DNA from 2 places in the Roseomonas cutis genome. Region 1 is predicted to be linked to the other one. Evidence: riboswitches for the same ligand, from Rfam matches in the RefSeq annotation. Region 1 holds a riboswitch; the other holds the start of a gene.
The links. A riboswitch is a leader RNA that binds a small molecule or an ion and turns the genes downstream of it on or off. The one in region 1 is predicted to bind glycine.
Positions count from the first base shown of each region.

Region 2: another riboswitch for glycine. It lies ahead of LPC08_RS21615 (D-amino acid dehydrogenase); the one in region 1 lies ahead of gcvT (glycine cleavage system aminomethyltransferase GcvT).

Region 1 covers NZ_CP087719.1:2,690,905-2,695,484, forward strand. Annotated here, with positions in the region: gene gcvT (glycine cleavage system aminomethyltransferase GcvT) at 1-1,112, opposite strand, end outside; glycine riboswitch at 1,161-1,266, opposite strand; glycine riboswitch at 1,270-1,358, opposite strand; gene LPC08_RS12385 (SLC13 family permease) at 1,544-3,376, shown strand; gene LPC08_RS12390 (histidine phosphatase family protein) at 3,820-4,401, opposite strand; gene LPC08_RS12395 (hypothetical protein) at 4,398-4,580, opposite strand, start outside.
Region 2 covers NZ_CP087719.1:4,745,826-4,750,405, forward strand. Annotated here, with positions in the region: gene LPC08_RS21610 (complex I subunit 5 family protein) at 1-438, shown strand, start outside; gene LPC08_RS21615 (D-amino acid dehydrogenase) at 916-2,190, opposite strand; glycine riboswitch at 2,248-2,343, opposite strand; glycine riboswitch at 2,347-2,448, opposite strand; gene LPC08_RS21620 (hypothetical protein) at 2,712-2,852, shown strand; gene LPC08_RS21625 (gamma-glutamyltransferase) at 3,052-4,580, opposite strand, start outside.

The sequences.
Region 1 (4,580 bases):
GCCGCCGTGCCGCGGCGGTAGCGGTGCGGGACGAAGGGCATGGGGGCGATCCGGGCGGCGATCGGCTTGCCGCGCACCGGCAGTTCGACGGCGGTGCCGTCGCGGGCGGCGGCGCGGCGGACGTAGCCCATGGCGACGGGGGCCCCCAGGGTGGGGCCGAAGCTGCCCGAGGTCACCTCGCCCACCGTCTCGCCGCCGATCACGATCGGGGTATGGGCGCGCGCGGGCTGCCGCCCCTCCACGGCGAGACCGACGCGCAGCCGGGCGGGGCCGTGGTCCAGCTCCGCCCGCACGCGCCCGGCGCCGCGGAAGTCCCAGTCCATGCGGCGGCGCTTGCCGATGGTCCAGACGAGGTTCGCCTCGACCGGGCTGGTCGTCTCGTCCAGGTCGTTGCCGTAGAGGCAGAGCCCCGCCTCCAGCCGCAGCGAATCCCGCGCCCCCAGCCCGGCCGGCACGACGCCCGCCGCCAGCAGCGCGTCGGCAAGCGGCACCGCTCCCTCGGCCGGCAGGCCGATCTCGTAGCCGTCCTCGCCGGTATAGCCGGAGCGGCTGACCAGGGCGGGGTGGCCGGCGAGGGTGACCTCCGCCACGCCCATGAAGGGCAGCGTCGCCACCTCCGGCGCCAGGGTGGCCAGCGCCGCCTCCGCCCCCGGCCCCTGCACCGCCAGCAGCGCGCGGTCGCGCAGCGGGCGCAGCGTCACGGCGGCCGGCAGGATCGCGGCGATGGCCGCCTCGTCCAGATGCTTGCGCGAGGCGTTCAGCACCAGGAACAGCCGCTCCGGCCCCAGCCGCGCCACCATGAAATCGTCCAGGATGCCGCCCGCTTCCGTCATCAGCACGCCGTAGCGCTGGCGGCCGGGCTTCAGCCCCTGCACCTCGGCGGGGGTCAGGGTCTCCAGCACCGCCGCCCCGGCCTCGCCCAGCAGCTCCGCCTGGCCCATGTGGGAGACGTCGAACAGCGCGGCGCCGGTGCGGCAGGCGGCGTGCTCGGCGATGATGCCGGATGGGTACTGCACGGGCATGCGGTAGCCGGCGAAGGGCACCATCCGCGCGCCCTGGGCTTGGTGCCAGGCGGCGAGCGGGGTATCGAGCAGGGTCTCGGTGTCGGCCACGCATCCTCCTTCGCGCCGCGGGAATCGCGGCGACCGGAACGTGGCCCCCCTCTGTCCTGTGACCTGAGAGATTCGGCGGCGCCGCCGTGGCAGGGCCGCCTTACTCCGTCGGTGCCCCCGCCGCCCGGTCCGGGCGGCGCGGTCTTTCCAGAGGCCCCTCCCCCGCGCGGTCCATCGGCCTGAGCGTTTCCGGGGGCCGGTTGCGCCTTCGGCGGGGGGCACGCCCCACTCTCCCGCGCGGGATCAGCGGGGCGCCCAACTTGCACGCCGGCCGGGGCGCTGTCCACGGCACGCCGCGCCGGTCCCATCCGGGCGCGACGCGCCGGCCACACCGCCGGGCGCAACGGCGGCGGGCCGCAACCGGGGGCCGCCGCGCCGGTTGAGACGCCGCCGCGCCGGCCCCGGGGGGGGCGCGGCTGAACCGGGGATGCATGACACTCGACCAGGGGCTGGCCTTCGGGCTGATGGCCGCGACCATCGGCCTGTTCGTCTGGGGGCGCCTGCCCTACGACCTCGTCGCCCTTGCGGCCCTGCTCGCCGGGCTGCTGCTGGGGTTGGTGCCGGCGGAGAAGGCCTTCTCCGGCTTCTCCGACGACGTGGTGGTGATCGTCGCCGCGGCGCTGGTGGTCAGCCATGCCGTCGCGCGCTCCGGGGCGGTGGAGGTGATGCTGCGCCCCGTCGCGCCGCGCCTGACCACGGTGGCGATGCAGGTGCCGGTGCTGGCCGGCGCCACCATGCTGCTGGCCATGGTCACCAAGAACGTCGGCGCGCTGGCCATCCTGATGCCGGTGGCGATGCAGATCGCGCGTCGCACCGGCACCTCGCCGGGGGCGCTGCTGATGCCGATGTCCTTCGCGGCGATGACAGGCGGCGTGGTCACGCTGGTCGGCACCGCGCCCAACATCATCATGTCGCGCGTGCGCGAGCAGATGACGGGCGAGCCCTTCCGCATGTTCGACTACACCCCCGTGGGGCTGGGCATCTGCGCCGTCGCGCTGCTCTTCCTCGCGGTGGGCTGGCGGCTGCTGCCCGGCGGCCGGCGCGGCGGGGCCTCGATGGAGGCGGCCTTCACCATCGGCCACTACACCGTCGAGGCGGGGCTGCCGGAGGGCAGCGAGGCGGCCGGCAGGACCGTGGCCGAGCTGGAGGCGATGGCGGAGGGGGAGGTGCGCGTCTCCGCCATCCTCCCGCCCGGCGACGCGGCGCCCGGGAAGCCGGACGGGGGGCGGCCACCCGGGGAATCCGGTCCGCCCACGCCCGACCGGGTGCTGCGCGCCGGCGAGACCCTGCTGCTGCGCGGCGAGCCGGCCGAGCTGGAGCGACTGGTCTCCCAGGCGGGGCTGCGGCTCGGCGAGGACACCGTCCGCCGCGAGGACCCTGACACGGAGCAGGACGACATGCAGGTGATCGAGGGCGTGGTCACGGCGGAGAGCCCGCTGGTCGGCCGCAGCCCCTCCGCCCTCTCGCTGCGCAGCCGGCACGGCGTCTCCCTCCTGGCGGTCAGCCGGCGTGGGACGCAGCACATCCGCGAGGCCCTGTCGCGCCTGCGCCTGCGGACGGGCGACGTGGTGCTGCTGCGCGGTCTGGCCGCGACCATGCCGGAAAACCTGGGCGAGATCCGGGTCCTGCCCCTGGCCGAGCGCGACATGGCGCTGGGGCGCGGGCGGCGCTCCTGGATTCCGCTCGGCGTGCTGGCCGGCGCCATGGCGCTGGTGGCGGCCGGCGCCCTGCCGGTGGCGGTCGCCTTCTTCGGCGCGGTGGTGGCGCTGCTGCTGCTGCGGGTGATGACGACGCGCGAGGCCTACGAGGCGGTGGACTGGCCCGTGGTCGTGCTGCTGGCCGCGCTGATCCCCGTCTCGGGAGCCATCGAGCGGACGGGCGGGACGGAGCTGCTGGCCGGCTGGCTCGACGCCGTGCTGGGCGGGCTGCCGGGGATGGTGGCGCTGGGCGCGACCATGCTGGCGGCGATGGCAGTCACGCCCTTCCTCAACAATGCCGCCACTGTGCTGGTGATGGGCCCGATCGCGGCCAGCCTCGCCAGCAAGCTGGGGCTGAACCCCGACCCCTTCCTGATGGCCGTGGCGCTGGGAGCGGCGAGCGATTTCCTCACCCCCATCGGCCACCAGTGCAACACCCTGGTGATGGGGCCCGGCGGCTACCGCTTCGGTGACTACGCCCGGCTCGGCCTGCCGCTCTCGCTCCTGGTGCTGGCGGCGGGGGTGCCGCTGATCGCCTTCTTCTGGCCTCTCGCCGCAGCGCGATGACAGCCCAGCCCCGAACTCATACGGACGGCGCGATGGCGTGGGGTGCGCCCGTGGCCCGGGGGCAAGGCTCCACCTCGCCCCCGTACCCCCACTCCGCCAGGACCCTGCGGGCCCTGGACCCGATGCGTGCTGCCGCGGGACAGCCTGATACGGGGTCGAGGCGCCGAGGAGCATGGCTCCTCGGCGGGTACGGCCGCCGCCCGCGCGGACGCCTTTGGAGCTTTTCCGGACTCCCGCCTGTCCGCGCGCTCCCTGGGTTCAGCCCGGAGGCTGACGGCAGCCACGCAGCGCCAGACTCCCAGCGGGGTCCGGGGCCCGCTTGTGGCCCCGGCAGGGAAGGGTCCGGGACGGGGATCGACGCACGGCGTCGATGCCGTAGGCCGGCGTCCCCTCCCGGTCCGCCGTCCGAACACGCAGAATAACGGGTCATCCCGCCGGCGGGATCAGGCCTCCGGCAGCGCCACCCAGCCATGGCGCAGCGCCCGGTCGGCGCGGCCGAAGGCATAGCGGCAGCCCTGCCCCGGCTGGTCCAGGCCGCGGGAGATGGGGCGGCCGGACAGGGCGGCGAGCAGCAGCGCCCCCACCCCGCCATGCGCCACGATCGCCACGTCCCCCGGGGGTGCCGCGGCCAGCACGGCCTCGACGGCCGCCAGCACCCGCGCCTGGGCGTCGGCTGCCCGCTCCCAGCCGCGCACGGAATCGTGCGGCCGGGCGAAGAAGGCATCGGCCACCTGCTCGAACTCCTCGCGCGGCAGGTAGCCGGTGGCGCTGCGGTCGTTCTCGCCCAGGCCAGGATGCACCCCCACCCCCAGCCCCAGCGCGCCGGCCAGCAGCCCTGCCCCCTCGATCGCCTTGGTCTCCGTGCTGGCCCAGACGGAGGCGATCCCCGCCAGCTCCGGCAGCGCCGCCGCGGCGCGCATGCGGGCGATGGCGCGGGGCGAGAGGCGCCAGCGGGTGATCTCCCGCCCCGGCTCGATCTCGACCTCGGGGTGGGAGATCCAGTGGACCGTGGCCGCCGGGCTCAGCGCGGGCCGCGGGCGCGGTTCAGCGCCAGCTCCTCCGGCGTCAGGACGAAGCCCAGCAGCACGGTGCGGGTCGCGGCCTCCTGCGGCGGGCCGGGGATGCGGATCGACAGCTCCTCGCTGCGCAGGGTCAGGCGGCTGACATTGTTGGGGAACTCCACCGGCACGGCGAAGGAGGCGCG
Region 2 (4,580 bases), 2.1 Mb from region 1:
ACGGCGCTGCTGATGCTGCACCTCATGCGCCTGCTGGCGGAGGTCATGCGCGCCCCCGCACCCTCCGCTCCGCCGCCCGCCGGGATGCTCGCCCCATGGGCCCTGATGCTGGCCAGCGCCCTGCTGGTGCCCTGGTGGTTCTACCCCGGCCCGGTGGCCGAGGCGCTGGCCTTGCCGGCGCTGTGGGATTCCGCCTGGCCCGTGCTGCTGGGCGCCGTGCTCTTCGCCGGGCTGCGCCGCCGGAGCGACCGGCTGCCCGCCGTGCCGGAAGGCGACGTGGTCCTGCTGGGCCTGCAAGCCTGGGGCTTCGCCGCCCGGGGCGCCGGGCCGCTGGTGCGGCTGGAGGCCCGGCTGCGCGAATGGACCATGGCTGGGATCGCACTGCTGGCCGTCGCGGCGGCACTGGTCGCAACGATGCTCGCCGGACTGCCGTCGTAGCCCGCCGTTCCGCGGATCCAGCCGGGATGGTGGCCTCTCAGCTCGCGGGCTGCGGCGCGCGGCGTGATGTGGGCCGGCCGCTGCCGGACGGGCGCCCGTGGCCCGGGGGCAAGGCGCTGCCTCGCCCCCGTACCCCCACTCCGCCAGGACCCTGCGGGCCCTGGACCCGATCAGCGCTGCCGCGCAGATGACTGCGACGGGGTCACGGCGCCGAGGAGCTGGGCTCCTCGGCGGGACCGGCCGCCGCAATCGCGGACGCTCTCTGAAGCTTTCTCGGAGTCCCGCCTGTCCGTGTTCCGTCAGGGTTCAGCCCGCAGGCTGACGCCCACCGCACAGAACCAACTCCCAGCGGGGACCGGGGCCCGCTTGTGGCCCCGGCAGGGGAGGGTCTGGGAGGGGACGGCGTCCCCTCCCGGTCCGACGCCCGAACACCACAGCGCCACGGGCCAGGACAGCAGCCCCCCGTGCGCTCCCGCGTCAGGCGGCGCGGGCGAACGGGACCACTGGGGCGGCCATGGGCCGGGCGTCGCCGCCGGGGATGGCGTCGGCCACCATTTGCGCCGTGGCGGCGGAGAGGGTCCAGCCCAGGTGGCCGTGGCCGGTGTTGTAGAACACGCCCGGCCGGCTGCCGGCACCGATGCGGGGCATCAGGTTCGGCGTCATCGGCCGCAGCCCGGCCCAGGGCACGCAGCGCGCGGTGCTGACCTCCGGGAACAGTTCCTCCGTCCACTTCACCAGCGGGCGGATGCGGTCCATGCGGATGTCGCGGTTCTCGCCGTTGAACTCCGCCGTGCCGGCGACGCGGAAGCGGTCACGGCCGAGCCGGCTGGTGACGATCTTGGTCGCGTCGTCCAGCAGGCTGACATGCGGCGCCGCCGCCTGGCTGCGGGCGTCGTCCAGGTGCACGGTGATGGAGTAGCCCTTCACCGGATAGACGTTGATGCGGTCGCCCAGCATTGCGGCGAAGCGGCGGCTGGCGACGCCGGCGCAGATCACCACGGCATCGGCGCGCAGCGTCTCGGCCACGGCGGCGGCTTGGCCGGCCGGCTTCCAGGCGATGGTGATGCCGCCTTCGGCGTGGCTGATGCCGGTGACGTCGGCCCCGAACAGGAAGCGCGCGCCGCGGCGCAGGCAGGCATCGGCCAGGCCGCGCGTGTACTTGTGGATGTCGCCGGTGGAATCGGACGGCGTGAAGAAGCCGCCGTACCAGCTGCCGTGCAACGTCGGCTCGATGGCGCGCATCTCCTCCGGCGTCACCGCGCGGCGGTCCAGCCCGCCTTCGGTCAGCAGGCCGTTCACCCGCGCGGCGGCGTCGAAGCCCGCCTTGTCGCGGTAGACGTGCAGGATGCCGCGATGCTCGACGTCGAAGCCGAAGCCCTCCTCCTCGGCGATGGAGAAGAGGTACTTGCGCGCCTCGATCGCCAGCTTCGTCGTGGCGATGGTGTTGGCGCGATAGTTCCGGATGTGGGAGACGAACTCGCCCAGCCAGGAATACTTGTGCGCGGAGGGCTTCGGGTTCAGCAGCAGGGGCGCATCCGCCTTCAGCATCCACTTCATCCCCTTGAGGATGGTAGCGGTGCTGTTCCAGACCTCGGCGTTGCAGGCGGAGAGCTGGCCGCCATTGGCGAAGGAGGTCTCCATCGCGGCATAGCGATGGCGGTCGAGGACGACCACGTCGTGGCCACGCTGCAGCAGCGCATGCGCGGTGGTGACGCCGGTGATGCCGGATCCGATGACGGCGACGGTGCTCATGGCACGCTCCAGGACATGAGGGCTCGCAGCGGAGGCGCTCCCGGCCTCCCTGCCCCCATCTGTCCCTGCACCTGAGAGCTTACCCCCCACGGCATCCGGGCGGACGCCAAGGGGACCCCTTCGGTGGACGCCACGCGGCGCCTCTCTCCAGATCATCCTCGCAACGCGGTTCCGGGTGCCTGAGAGTTTCCTGGGGGGTTGCTCCGTCGGCGGCCAACCGGTCCGATGAACCGGTCGACACTCTCCCGCGTTGTTCAGCGGATGCCGGGCTTTTGCGCTCCTCCCCCGGTGGCGTCAACGCAAATCTCGCGGGCAGGCCAGCCCGTTCCGGGCTGTAACCGCCGTGTTGTCATGCCGAATGCCGGGGTTTAGTGCAATCCGGTCACAGACGAATGCCAGGGCTGCATGTCGCGCCCGCGATGCCTGCAACCCGTCCCGGCATGCCGGGTTACGCGCAGACAACGGACCCGAAAGGCCCAGACATACGCGTCATCAAGTCCCTGCTGGCAGCCCTCCTGGTGATGGGTGGCCTGGCCGCCTGCACGGGGAGCGACCGTACCTTCGGCGAACGGGTGCGCGACACCGTCGACCCGCCCAGCGGGCCCGTGGAGAGCGCCGGCCGTGCCGTCGACCGTGCCGTCGACCGGGTGAAGCCCAACTGAGGCGCGTGACACTCTCCGCCAGCCTGCCATGAAGGCAGCGGCGCCGCCGGAAGGGGGGCAGGGCCTTTCCTCCCTGGCGGCGTCGCAGCCCATCGTCCGTCACGCTGGATCGGTCGAGCGCAGCATCCGTCGGCCAGCGAACCGCTCGGTGGAACGCGCGCGGACATGACGGAAGCCGCACGCGCTGATGCCAGCACCGTCAGCGCGCGGCGACGGCGGCTGACCAGGGCGACATCACGTCGCTGATCCCGATGGCATCCTCGCCCACGCGCCGGACCAGGTTCGGGCAGGCGAAGTTCACCGGCAGCACGGCATGCTCCACCTCCACAAGGGTCCCATCCGCCGCCAGCCCCTCGCGTGTCGCCGCGTCCAGCCGGCGGTCGGCGGTGGCACCTTCCGACCCGGAGACGTCGATGCGCGGCTGCGCCGCCGCGTCTTCCGGCGACAGGCCGAAATCCAGCGTATAGGCCAGCATCTGGTAGACGCTCGCCAGGATGCGACGCCCGCCGGAGGCGCCCGCCGCCAGGATCGGTCCCGCGCCATCCTTCGCCGAGACGGTAACGGGGCACATGTTGCAGAGCGGCCGCGCGCCGGGACGGATGGCGTTGGGGCTGCCCGGGGCAGGGTCGAACCACATCACCCCGTTGTTCATCAGCACCCCGGTCGCCGGCAGCACCACGCGGCTGCCCATGGAGGAAAGCAGGGTGGTGGTGACGGAGACCATCATCCCCTCCCCATCGACGACGGTCAGGTGCGTCGTGCAGGTCTCAGCCGGCTCGGGCGTGGGCACGGCATCGGCGCCCAGCCCTGCCAAGCGTTCGGCATAGGCCTCGCGCATCGCGCGCGCCAGGGCGTGGTACCAAGCGGCGTCCGGCGCGGCGCCCGGGGCCACGGCGGCCATGGCGCGCACCACCGCCGCCAGGGTCGGGGCGGCGGTCAGGCCGCCGGCGGAGTGGATGGTGTGGGTGCCGCGCCAGTCGATCGGCACGGCTGGCCGTACCTCGGCGCGGTAGCCCGCGAGATCCTCCGCGGTCACCCAGCCGCCCATCGCCGCGATGTCGGCCGCGAGGTCGGCCGCCACCCCGCCCTCATAGAAGTCGCGCAGCCCCGCCTCCTGCAGCCGCTCCAGCGTCGCCGCCAGCCGGCCCTGCGGCAGGAAGCCCGGATTGCCCTGGTAGGGCGGGATGGGCGGCAGGCCGTCCGGCAGGTAGATCCGCGCGCTTTCGGGGTAGAGCCGCAGCACCTTGGCGGAGTTCGCCACCTTCAGCAGGGTGAACCAGTCTTGCGCCAGCCCGCGCCGTGCCAGCGCCACCGCCGGCGCCAGCAGGTCGCGCACCGGCATGCCTGTGCCGAAGCGCTGGCGCAGCAGGTCGTAGCCGGCCACCGAGGAGGGGATGACGAAGGTCAGCGGCCCGTGGATGTTGCGGTCGCCCACCACCTCCGGCCAGGCGAAGAGGTCCTGCTTCCACTTGCCGGTCAGCGGGAAGGCGGAAGGATCGACGCCCTTCGGCGCCACGGGCCCGAAATCCACCACCTGGGCCTCGCGCGCCCCGGCCGGGTGCACCACCGCGAAGCCGATGCCGCCCAGGCCGCTGTTCCAGGGCTCGGCGGTCGCCAGGGCGAAGGCCGCGGCCACGGCGGCATCTGCCGCGTTGCCGCCTGCCTCCAGCACCGCCACCCCCGCCTCGGCGGCGGAGCGCGACTGGCTGGCCACGATGCCCTTCCGCC